One region of the Enterobacter sp. Taxon_8 genome, then DNA from elsewhere that is predicted to be linked to it. Evidence: predicted binding sites of a transcription regulator. Region 1 holds the regulator's gene; each other region holds the start of a gene.

Region 1 (3,279 bases):
GGTATACATTGGCGCTGAGTGTAGGGAGTGCAAAGCCGCTTGTGAAACGCTAATATTTGGCGGGTGCATTCAAATTTTTTGCAGGCAGAAAATGTGGTCAGATTATTCTCTTGAAGTGGTCGATGCTGTCGCGCGTAACGGCAGCTTCAGCGGTGCGGCGCAGGAGCTGCACCGCGTCCCTTCGGCCATCAGCTACACGGTGCGTCAACTGGAGGAGTGGCTGGCGGTTCCGCTGTTTGAGCGGCGGCATCGTGACGTGGAATTGACGCCCGCCGGGGCGTGGTTTTTGAAGGAAGGGCGTTCTGTTATCAAAAAAATGCAGATCACCCGCGAACAGTGCCAGCAGATCGCCAACGGCTGGCGGGGACATCTTTCCATCGCGGTGGATAACATCGTGAAGCCGGAACGCACCCGACAGATGATTGTCGATTTCTATCGTCATTTCTCTGACGTTGAGCTGCGGGTCTCGCAGGAGGTGTTCAACGGGGTGTGGGATGCGCTGGCGGACGGCAGGGCGGAGATGGCGATTGGCGCGACGCAGGCGATCCCGGTCGGGGGACGTTACGCCTTTCGCGACATGGGGATGCTGAGCTGGAAATGCGTGGTGGCCAGCGATCATCCTCTGGCAGCGATGGACGGGCCGCTTAGCGACGATACGCTGCGCAACTGGCCCTCGCTGGTGCTGGAGGATACGTCCCGTTCATTGCCCAAGCGTATCACCTGGCTTCTGGACAACCAGCGGCGGGTGGTGGCTCCGGACTGGGAATCGTCGGCGACGTGCCTCAGTGCCGGACTGTGCGTCGCGATGGTGCCCGTTCATTTTGCGCGTCCGCGCATCAATACCGGCGAATGGGTTGAACTGACGCTGGAAAATCCGTTCCCGGACGCGGCCTGCTGCCTGACCTGGCAACAAAATGATGTCTCGCCCGCCATGGCCTGGCTGCTGGATTATCTGGGGGACAGCGAAACGCTGAACCGGGAATGGTTACGGGAGCCAGCGTAGCTGGCCCCGTAAAGGGATTAACGACGGTAGTCGCGGAACGGACCGTCCGCAACGGAACGGCGTTCAATCAGGCGCGGGTGAACTTCAATGGACTGCGACTCTTCGCGCTTGTTGACGATCCTGTCGAGCAGCATATTGAAGGCCGTTTCGCCCAGCGAATCTTTCGGCTGGTGAATGGTGGTCAGCGCAGGGGTGAAGAAGCGCGCGTTACGCACGTTGTCATACCCGATCACGGAAATATCCTGCGGTACGCGCAGACCCAGTTCATCGGCGGCGCAGAGCGCGCCCATGGCCATGATGTCACCCCCGCAGAAAACGGCGGTCGGACGGTGCGGCTGGGAAACGATCTGCTGCATTGCGCGGTAGCCTGATTCCGGCTCAAAGTCGCCCTGCACGATCCAGTTTTCCGGCACGGTGATCAGCGCTTCTTCCATCGCTTTCATAAAACCGGCAAGACGGCCCGCCCCGGTGTTGCGCTCCAGCGGACCCGGGATCACGCCAATCTCGCGGTGACCGCGTTCGATCAGGTAACGGCCGGCCATATAACCGCCTTCAAAGGCATTGTCGATAACGGAGTCGGTGAAATCTGCACGCGCTTCGCCCCAGTCCATAACGACCATGGGGATGTGGCGATACTCTTCGAGCATCGACAGCACGGATTCCGGGTACTCGGAACACATCACCAGCAGGCCGTCAACGCGCTTCTGAGCCATCATCGACAGGTAGGCGCGCTGTTTTTCAATGCTGTTCCACGCGTTGCCCAGAATCAGGGTATAGCCTTTCTGGAAGCAGTTTTTTTCAACCGCTTCAATGATCTCGGCAAAATAGGCCGCTTCACTACTGGTCGCCAGCAATCCAATGGACTTGGTGTGATTAACCTTAAGGCTACGCGCGACCGCACTTGGCGAATAATGCAGCTCCTTGATCGCTGCCCAGACGGCGTTGCGCGTCTCTTCCGCCACAAAGCGGGTTTTGTTAATTACATGTGATACGGTTGTAGTGGAAACGTTTGCGCGTTTTGCTACGTCTTTAATTGTTGCCATTAAATGTCACTCCAGACCATATCCTAAGCTCCTGAAAAACTTGAAGGTAAACGTTTGCCTTCTCTCACCCTTATCACGCAATCTTGAATTGCGGCACGCCGGGAAAACGACACGGGACGTCAGGAGGGGGTCAATGGCCGGTACGCTAATAAATTTAGCGTGGAATTTTGTCCTATCTTGATGAAAAGGGGAAGAGGTAAAGTGGTTATCAGTATAAATCCAGGAAGATTTTTGACGTAATCTGTGCAAAAATGAGCAAGCTCACTTTTCGTGTGGGGATTAAAAGGAGAAAAATTGATGAGTTCCGATCTTAAGTTTTCGCTGTTCACCACCGTTGTTGTGCTGGCTCTGATTGTTGTGGCCGGTCTGACGGCTGCGCTGCACTGATTTACGCGGAGGGAGAGCCTTCTCCCTCCCGACTCCCCGGATTGTTACTTCTCTGGCAAAAATCTTTTGCCATTTTGTTAACTTCTCATTTTTTGTGATTGATGTCATGCTTTCCGCTTCTTTGTTCTGTGTCACCACGTGACACGGCATCCGGAGTTTACGCATGAAAATCAATTTTCCCCTGCTGGCCCTGGCGATTGGCGCTTTTGGGATTGGCACCACTGAATTCTCCCCGATGGGGTTACTGCCCGTCATCGCCCGCGGCGTGGACGTCTCGATCCCTGCGGCTGGCATGTTGATCAGCGCCTACGCTATCGGCGTGATGGTGGGGGCGCCGCTGATGACGCTTCTCCTTTCTCATCGCGCGCGCCGCAATGCGCTGATTTTCCTGATGGCGATTTTCACCCTCGGCAACGTGCTTTCGGCCATTTCGCCGGACTACACCACGCTGATGCTGTCGCGTATTCTGACAAGCCTCAACCACGGCGCGTTCTTTGGGCTGGGGTCGGTCGTGGCGGCAAGCGTGGTGCCAAAACATAAGCAGGCGAGCGCCGTGGCCACCATGTTTATGGGGCTGACCATCGCTAACATCGGCGGTGTTCCTGCTGCAACCTGGCTGGGAGAAGCGATCGGCTGGCGTATGTCTTTCCTGGCGACGGCCGGGCTGGGCGTGGTCGCGATGGTGGCATTGTTCTTCTCCCTGCCGAAAGGCAGCGCCGGAGAACGTCCGGAAGTGCGTAAGGAGCTGTCGGTGCTGGTGCGCCCGCAGGTGCTTTCCGCGCTGCTTACCACCGTTCTCGGGGCAGGGGCGATGTTTACCCTCTATACCTATATTTCACCGGTACT
Region 2 (3,279 bases), 1.3 Mb from region 1:
CGCAGGAGGTTTCCGGGATAGGAATAACCACGTCGATTTCGAGATCGTCCCACTCGCGGGCAATCTTCTCGCCCAGCTTGGTGCCCATGTTGACGCGCGCGCTGTAGACGGAAATCTTGTCGATGAAGGAATCCGGACGGGCAAAGTAAACGTATTCAAACAGGCACGGGTTACTGACCGGGTTATCGGCACACTGGCGGGTAAACAGCTGACCCTTCTCGGTGATGTAGACCGCTTCGCCCGGCGCAACGTCGCGCAGGAATTCGAAGCCCAGGGTATCCAGCGCCACGCTTTCAGAGGCAACCATATATTCAGTACGGCCATCGCCAAGGTCGCGCTTACCGAGCACCAGCGGACGAATGCCGTTTGGATCGCGGAAGGCGACCATACCGTGACCGATGATCATCGCAACGCAGGCGTACGCGCCGCGGATCTGACGGTTTGTCGCGGCAATCGCGGCAAAGATGTTGTCTGCTTCCAGCGGGTAGTGACGGAAGTTATCCAGCTCGCTGGCAAACACATTGAGCAGGATTTCAGAATCAGAGGTGGTGTTAATGTGGCGACGTTTCTCTTCGAACAGCTTTTTACGCAGCTCATGTGCGTTCGTCAGGTTGCCGTTATGGGCAAGGGTGATGCCATACGGTGAGTTGACGTAGAAAGGCTGTGCCTCGGAGGCGCTGGAACTGCCAGCAGTAGGATAACGAACGTGACCGATCCCCATATTACCTTGCAGACGCTGCATATGGCGGGCTTCAAACACATCGTTTACCAGGCCATTCGCCTTGCGTAAACGGAAGCAGTTGTTTGCATCAATGGTGATGATACCCGCAGCATCCTGCCCACGGTGCTGAAGCACCGTTAACGCGTCATAAATCGACTGGTTTACCGGCATGAAACCGGCGATACCGACAATACCGCACATTCGTCTTTTCCTCGTTAAGCCACATCTCAGGGTTTATGCCCTGGGCAAAAAACTCGACGAGCTTTGCAGATAGTCAAAGAACCATCTGATGATGAAGCTGAACTCTGGAATGAGCTGCGATTTCTGCCAGTCTTCGCTTTTGGAGAACCCGGTGAAGGTATCCAGGAAGAACAGGATCGCGGCCACAATCAGCACGCCTCGCAACGCTCCGAAACAGATCCCGAGCACCCTGTCCGTTCCTGACAGACCGGTTTTCTCGACCAGCTGACCTATCACGTAATTCACGATAGCGCCGACAATCAGCGTTGCGATAAACAGCACCGCGATGGCAATTCCGTTTCGGACCAGTTCATCTTCAAAGCCCGTGAACCAGACAGACAGGTAAGTGTAGTAATGACTGGCGACAAAGAAAGCACAACCCCAAGTCACCAGCGATAACGCTTCACGAACAAAGCCACGGATCAGGCTAACCAGACAGGAAAAACCAATCACCGCTATGATGGCGTAATCAATCCAGACCATATGTGTCCCACGATTAAACGCCCTGTCATCCAGTTCGGGGCGAATTCTAACAGAAAAAGAAAACGTTTGCGTAGGGATTTCCTTCCCGCGCGTAAATAAAAAAGGCGCTGAAAAAATGTTCAACGCCGTGGCTTATCGCCTCTCTCTTAAAGGAGCAGGTCGTACTTAGTTTGCGCTGTAGCCCATCACCACACCGCTCAGGCCGGAGATCTGCTTCAGCTCACCCAGCGACCCTTTCAGTTTGTCTTTAGACGCTTCTGGCCCCACGAGGATACGGGTAATTTTACCCTGCACCGGCGTGGAAGGTGAAGTGTAAACACGGTATCCCGCACTTCTCAGTTTGCTCACGACCTCGTTGACTTTGTCGGCGTTTTTCAGCGCACCGAGCTGCACCACGTAGGCTTTACCCGTTGGGGCAGCAGCTTCCTGCTGCGCCGGTTTTGCTGGCGGTGGGGTTTCTGACGCCGCGGCGAGCTGTTCTGCCGTTTTATCGCGCTGCGGTTTCGGCTGCGGCTTCTCAACCGGCTTCGGTTTTTCAACCGGTTTAGGCTGCTCTACCGGCACCGGATCGATATCGCTGCTGCTCGCTGCCGCCAGGCGAGACGGATCGAGCGACGGTGCTGCGGCATCGCCCGCGCGCACCTCTTCCGCCGCCCCTTCCGGTGGCTGAGCAGGGAGCGCCTGCGTCGCCGCGGGCAGCATATCCGGCTCATCGCGGTCACCCGGTTTAGGCACCAGCGGAATAGCGGCAAACTCATCCTGATAATGCTTTTTCTGCCCGTCGAGCAGCCCGGGAAGAATAATCACCCCGAGCGCGACCAGCACAATGGTTCCTGTTAAACGGTTCTGAAACTTACTCGCCACCGGTTCTCCCCGCGTCCATCACTTCCATGACATGTGCCACCGTGTGGAATGAACCACACACCAGCACGGTATCTTCTGGTTTAGCATCCGCCATCGCGGCATGCCAGGCCTGAGCCACGCTACTGTAGATTGCGCCTTTGCCGAGATGTTCCATCAGCTGCTCGGCCTTCGCGCCGCGCGGCCCCTCCAGAGGAGCACAATACCAGCTATCGACCACACTCTCCATGCAGGCCAGCGTCCCGCCGATATCTTTATCATGAAGCATACCGATAACCGCCAGCACGCGCCCGGTTTTTGGTAACGATTTGAGACGTCCCGCGAGATACGCCGCCGCATGCGGGTTATGCGCCACGTCCAGAATCAGGCGCGGTGACTCGCTGACAATCTGGAAACGCCCGGGCAGAATTGCGCTCTGAATGCCGTTGCGGATTGCCTGCTCGCTCACCACCAATCCGCTGGCGCGCAGTGCCGCCAGCGCGGTGGCCGCGTTCGGCTGCGGAACCTGCGGCAACGGCAAGTTATCCAGTGCCCCCTGCGCGTCGCTAAAGCACCAGGCGTTGTCACGCACTTCATACTGCCAGTCAACGCCGCGGCGCAGCAGACGCGCGCCCTTCTCATTTGCTACGTCTGCAATGGTGTGTGGCATATCCGGCTCGCCGACCACGGCGGGTTTATTTGCACGGAAAATACCGGCCTTCTCGCGGCCAATGCTTTCACGATCCGGACCCAGCCAGTCGATATGATCCAGCGCGATGCTGGTAACCACCGCCACATCTGCATTCACGATATTGGTTGCATCAAGACGTCCGCCGAGGCCAACCTCAAGGATCACCACATCCAGCTGCGCCTGTTTAAACAGCCACAGGGCCGACAGGGTGCCGTATTCAAAATAGGTTAATGAGATCTCGCCGCGCGCGGCTTCAATTTCCGCGAACGACGCCGTATGCGCGGATTCCGGCAGTTCGCGATTT
Region 3 (3,279 bases), 2.2 Mb from region 1:
TGACGCGCGAGGAAATCTTTGGTGAAGGCTTTGGAGCCTTCCAGCTGCGCGGCGCCTTCCGTTGGGCCGAAAATTTTCAGGCCCGCTGCGCGGAACGCATCCACCACGCCAATCACCAGCGGCGCTTCCGGGCCGACGATGGTCAGGTCGATTTTCTCGCTCTGGGCAAAACTCAGCAGCGCCGGAATGTCGGTCACGCCGATAGCCACGTTCTGCAGCGCGGGTTCCAGTGCGGTACCGGCGTTGCCCGGTGCCACGAAGACCGTTTTCACCAGCGGAGACTGCGCCGCTTTCCACGCCAGCGCGTGCTCGCGTCCGCCGTTACCAATCACTAATACTTTCATTTTCAGCTCCGGGAATTAATGGCGGAAGTGGCGCATGTCGGTGAAGATCATCGCGATGCCGTGTTCGTCGGCAGCGGCAATCACTTCGTCGTCGCGGATTGAACCGCCTGGCTGGATCACGCAGGTGATGCCCACAGCGGCTGCGGCGTCGATACCGTCACGGAACGGGAAGAAGGCGTCAGAGGCCATGGCGGAGCCTTTGACTTCCAGACCTTCGTCACCTGCTTTAATACCCGCGATTTTCGCAGAGTAAACGCGGCTCATCTGGCCTGCGCCTATCCCGATAGTCATGTTCTCTTTCGCATAGACGATGGCGTTGGATTTTACGAACTTCGCCACTTTCCAGCAGAACAGCGCGTCACGCAGTTCCTGTTCGGTCGGCTGGCGTTTGGTCACCACGCGCAGGTCGGCTTTTGTCACCATGCCCAGATCGCGGTCCTGAACCAGCAGGCCGCCGTTTACGCGTTTGAAGTCCAGGCCCGGCACGCGTTCTGCCCACTGGCCGCAAATCAGTACGCGCACGTTCTGTTTTGCCGCGGTGATTTTCAGCGCTTCTTCGGAGGCCGATGGCGCGATAATCACTTCGACAAACTGGCGGGAGATAATGGCCTGTGCGGTTTCAGCATCCAGTTCGCGGTTGAAGGCGATAATGCCGCCGAACGCGGAGGTCGGGTCGGTTTTGTAGGCGCGATCGTAGGCATCCAGAATAGAGGTGCTTACCGCCACGCCGCATGGGTTGGCGTGCTTGACGATAACGCAGGCCGGCTCGCTGAACTCTTTCACGCATTCCAGCGCCGCGTCGGTGTCGGCAATGTTGTTATAGGAGAGCGCTTTGCCCTGAACCTGCTGAGCGGTCGCAACAGAGGCTTCTTTTACCTCTTCTTCTATATAGAAGGCAGCCTGCTGGTGGCTGTTCTCACCGTAACGCATATCTTGTTTCTTAATGAAGTTCAGATTCAGGGTACGCGGGAAGCGGCCAGAAGGATCTTTGCTTTCACCGTGGTAAGCCGGCACCAGGCTACCGAAGTAGTTGGCGATCATGCTGTCATACGCTGCGGTGTGCTCGAAAGCTTTAATGGCGAGGTCGAAACGGGTATCCAGAGTCAGCGACCCTTCGTTGGCATCCATCTCATTAATAATGGTCTCGTAATCGCTGCTCTTCACCACGATAGCCACATCTTTATGGTTCTTGGCTGCTGAGCGCACCATGGTTGGGCCGCCAATATCAATATTCTCTACGGCATCTTCCAGAGAGCAGCCTTCGCGGGCAACGGTCTGGGCAAACGGGTAGAGGTTAACGACAACCATATCGATCGGCGCGATGTCGTGCTGTTCCATAATGGCGTCGTCCTGGCCGCGACGGCCAAGAATACCGCCGTGGACTTTCGGATGCAGGGTTTTGACGCGTCCATCCATCATTTCCGGGAAACCGGTGTAATCGGACACTTCGGTTACCGGCAGACCTTTATCTGCTAACAGGCGAGCGGTACCGCCTGTAGAAAGCAGTTCTACACCGCGTGCAGAAAGTGCCTGAGCGAATTCGACGATACCGGCTTTATCAGAAACACTGAGCAGAGCGCGGCGGACTGGACGACGTTGTTGCATGGTAAATCCCCTGGATTTCACGATTACAGAGAGCGTTAGATGAATTTCCTGCGAAAAACTCATCTAACACACCTGACGAGGCATCCTTGTTAAGCGCGAGCATTTTAACGAAAACGTTTGCGCAACGCTCGCACATTTTCACTTTTTCGCATCACTGTGGATAACTTTGTGCATAAAAGGGTATAAGGCGGGGTTTTGCTGGGGAATGCAGCAGTCAGTCATTTTTTTGCAACTTTTCGGTTGCGGTCGTTCGCGAACTCCCTATAATGCGCCTCCATCGACACGGCGGATGTGAATCACTTCACAAACAGCCCGGTCGGTTGAAGAGAAAAAATCCTGAAATAACGGGTTGACTCTGAAAGAGGAAAGCGTAATATACGCCACCTCGCAACGGTGAGCGAAAGCCGCAGTTGCACTGCTCTTTAACAATTTATCAGACAATCTGTGTGGGCACTCAAAGTGACATGGATTCTTAATGTCTTCGGACAATAAATGAATACCAAGTCTCTGAGTGAACATGCGTAATTCATTACGAAGTTTAATTCACGAGCATCAAACTTAAATTGAAGAGTTTGATCATGGCTCAGATTGAACGCTGGCGGCAGGCCTAACACATGCAAGTCGAGCGGCAGCGGAAAGTAGCTTGCTACTTTGCCGGCGAGCGGCGGACGGGTGAGTAATGTCTGGGAAACTGCCTGATGGAGGGGGATAACTACTGGAAACGGTAGCTAATACCGCATAACGTCGCAAGACCAAAGAGGGGGACCTTCGGGCCTCTTGCCATCAGATGTGCCCAGATGGGATTAGCTAGTAGGTGGGGTAACGGCTCACCTAGGCGACGATCCCTAGCTGGTCTGAGAGGATGACCAGCCACACTGGAACTGAGACACGGTCCAGACTCCTACGGGAGGCAGCAGTGGGGAATATTGCACAATGGGCGCAAGCCTGATGCAGCCATGCCGCGTGTATGAAGAAGGCCTTCGGGTTGTAAAGTACTTTCAGCGGGGAGGAAGGCGTTGTGGTTAATAACCACAGCGATTGACGTTACCCGCAGAAGAAGCACCGGCTAACTCCGTGCCAGCAGCCGCGGTAATACGGAGGGTGCAAGCGTTAATCGGAATTACTGGGCGTAAAGCGCACGCAGGCGGTCTGTCAAGTCGGATGTGAAATCCCCGGGCTCAACCTGGGAACTGCATTCGAAACTGGCAGGCTAGAGTCTTGTAGAGGGGGGTAGAATTCCAGGTGTAGCGGTGAAATGCGTAGAGATCTGGAGGAATACCGGTGGCGAAGGCGGCCCCCTGGACAAAGACTGACGCTCAGGTGCGAAAGC

Evidence for each region. Region 1 encodes PurR, which represses purine synthesis genes. Its sites were predicted from a motif close to CANGCAAACGTTTGCNTG; they were not measured.
Region 2: the regulator PurR is predicted to act here: its motif matches at 1,500-1,517, upstream of cvpA (colicin V production protein).
Region 3: the regulator PurR is predicted to act here: its motif matches at 2,056-2,073, upstream of purH (bifunctional phosphoribosylaminoimidazolecarboxamide formyltransferase/IMP cyclohydrolase).

The regions. Positions count from the first base shown of each region.
Region 1 covers NZ_CM177989.1:2,606,190-2,609,468, reverse strand. The annotation lists gene punR (DNA-binding transcriptional activator PunR) at 92-1,003, shown strand; gene purR (HTH-type transcriptional repressor PurR) at 1,021-2,046, opposite strand; gene cydH (cytochrome bd-I oxidase subunit CydH) at 2,344-2,433, shown strand; gene AC4IBF_RS12280 (MFS transporter) at 2,597-3,279, shown strand, end outside.
Region 2 covers NZ_CM177989.1:1,314,460-1,317,738, reverse strand. The annotation lists gene purF (amidophosphoribosyltransferase) at 1-922, opposite strand, end outside; gene cvpA (colicin V production protein) at 956-1,444, opposite strand; gene dedD (cell division protein DedD) at 1,610-2,308, opposite strand; gene folC (bifunctional tetrahydrofolate synthase/dihydrofolate synthase) at 2,298-3,279, opposite strand, start outside.
Region 3 covers NZ_CM177989.1:235,561-238,839, forward strand. The annotation lists gene purD (phosphoribosylamine--glycine ligase) at 1-344, opposite strand, end outside; gene purH (bifunctional phosphoribosylaminoimidazolecarboxamide formyltransferase/IMP cyclohydrolase) at 360-1,949, opposite strand; rRNA gene AC4IBF_RS01110 (16S ribosomal RNA) at 2,510-3,279, shown strand, end outside.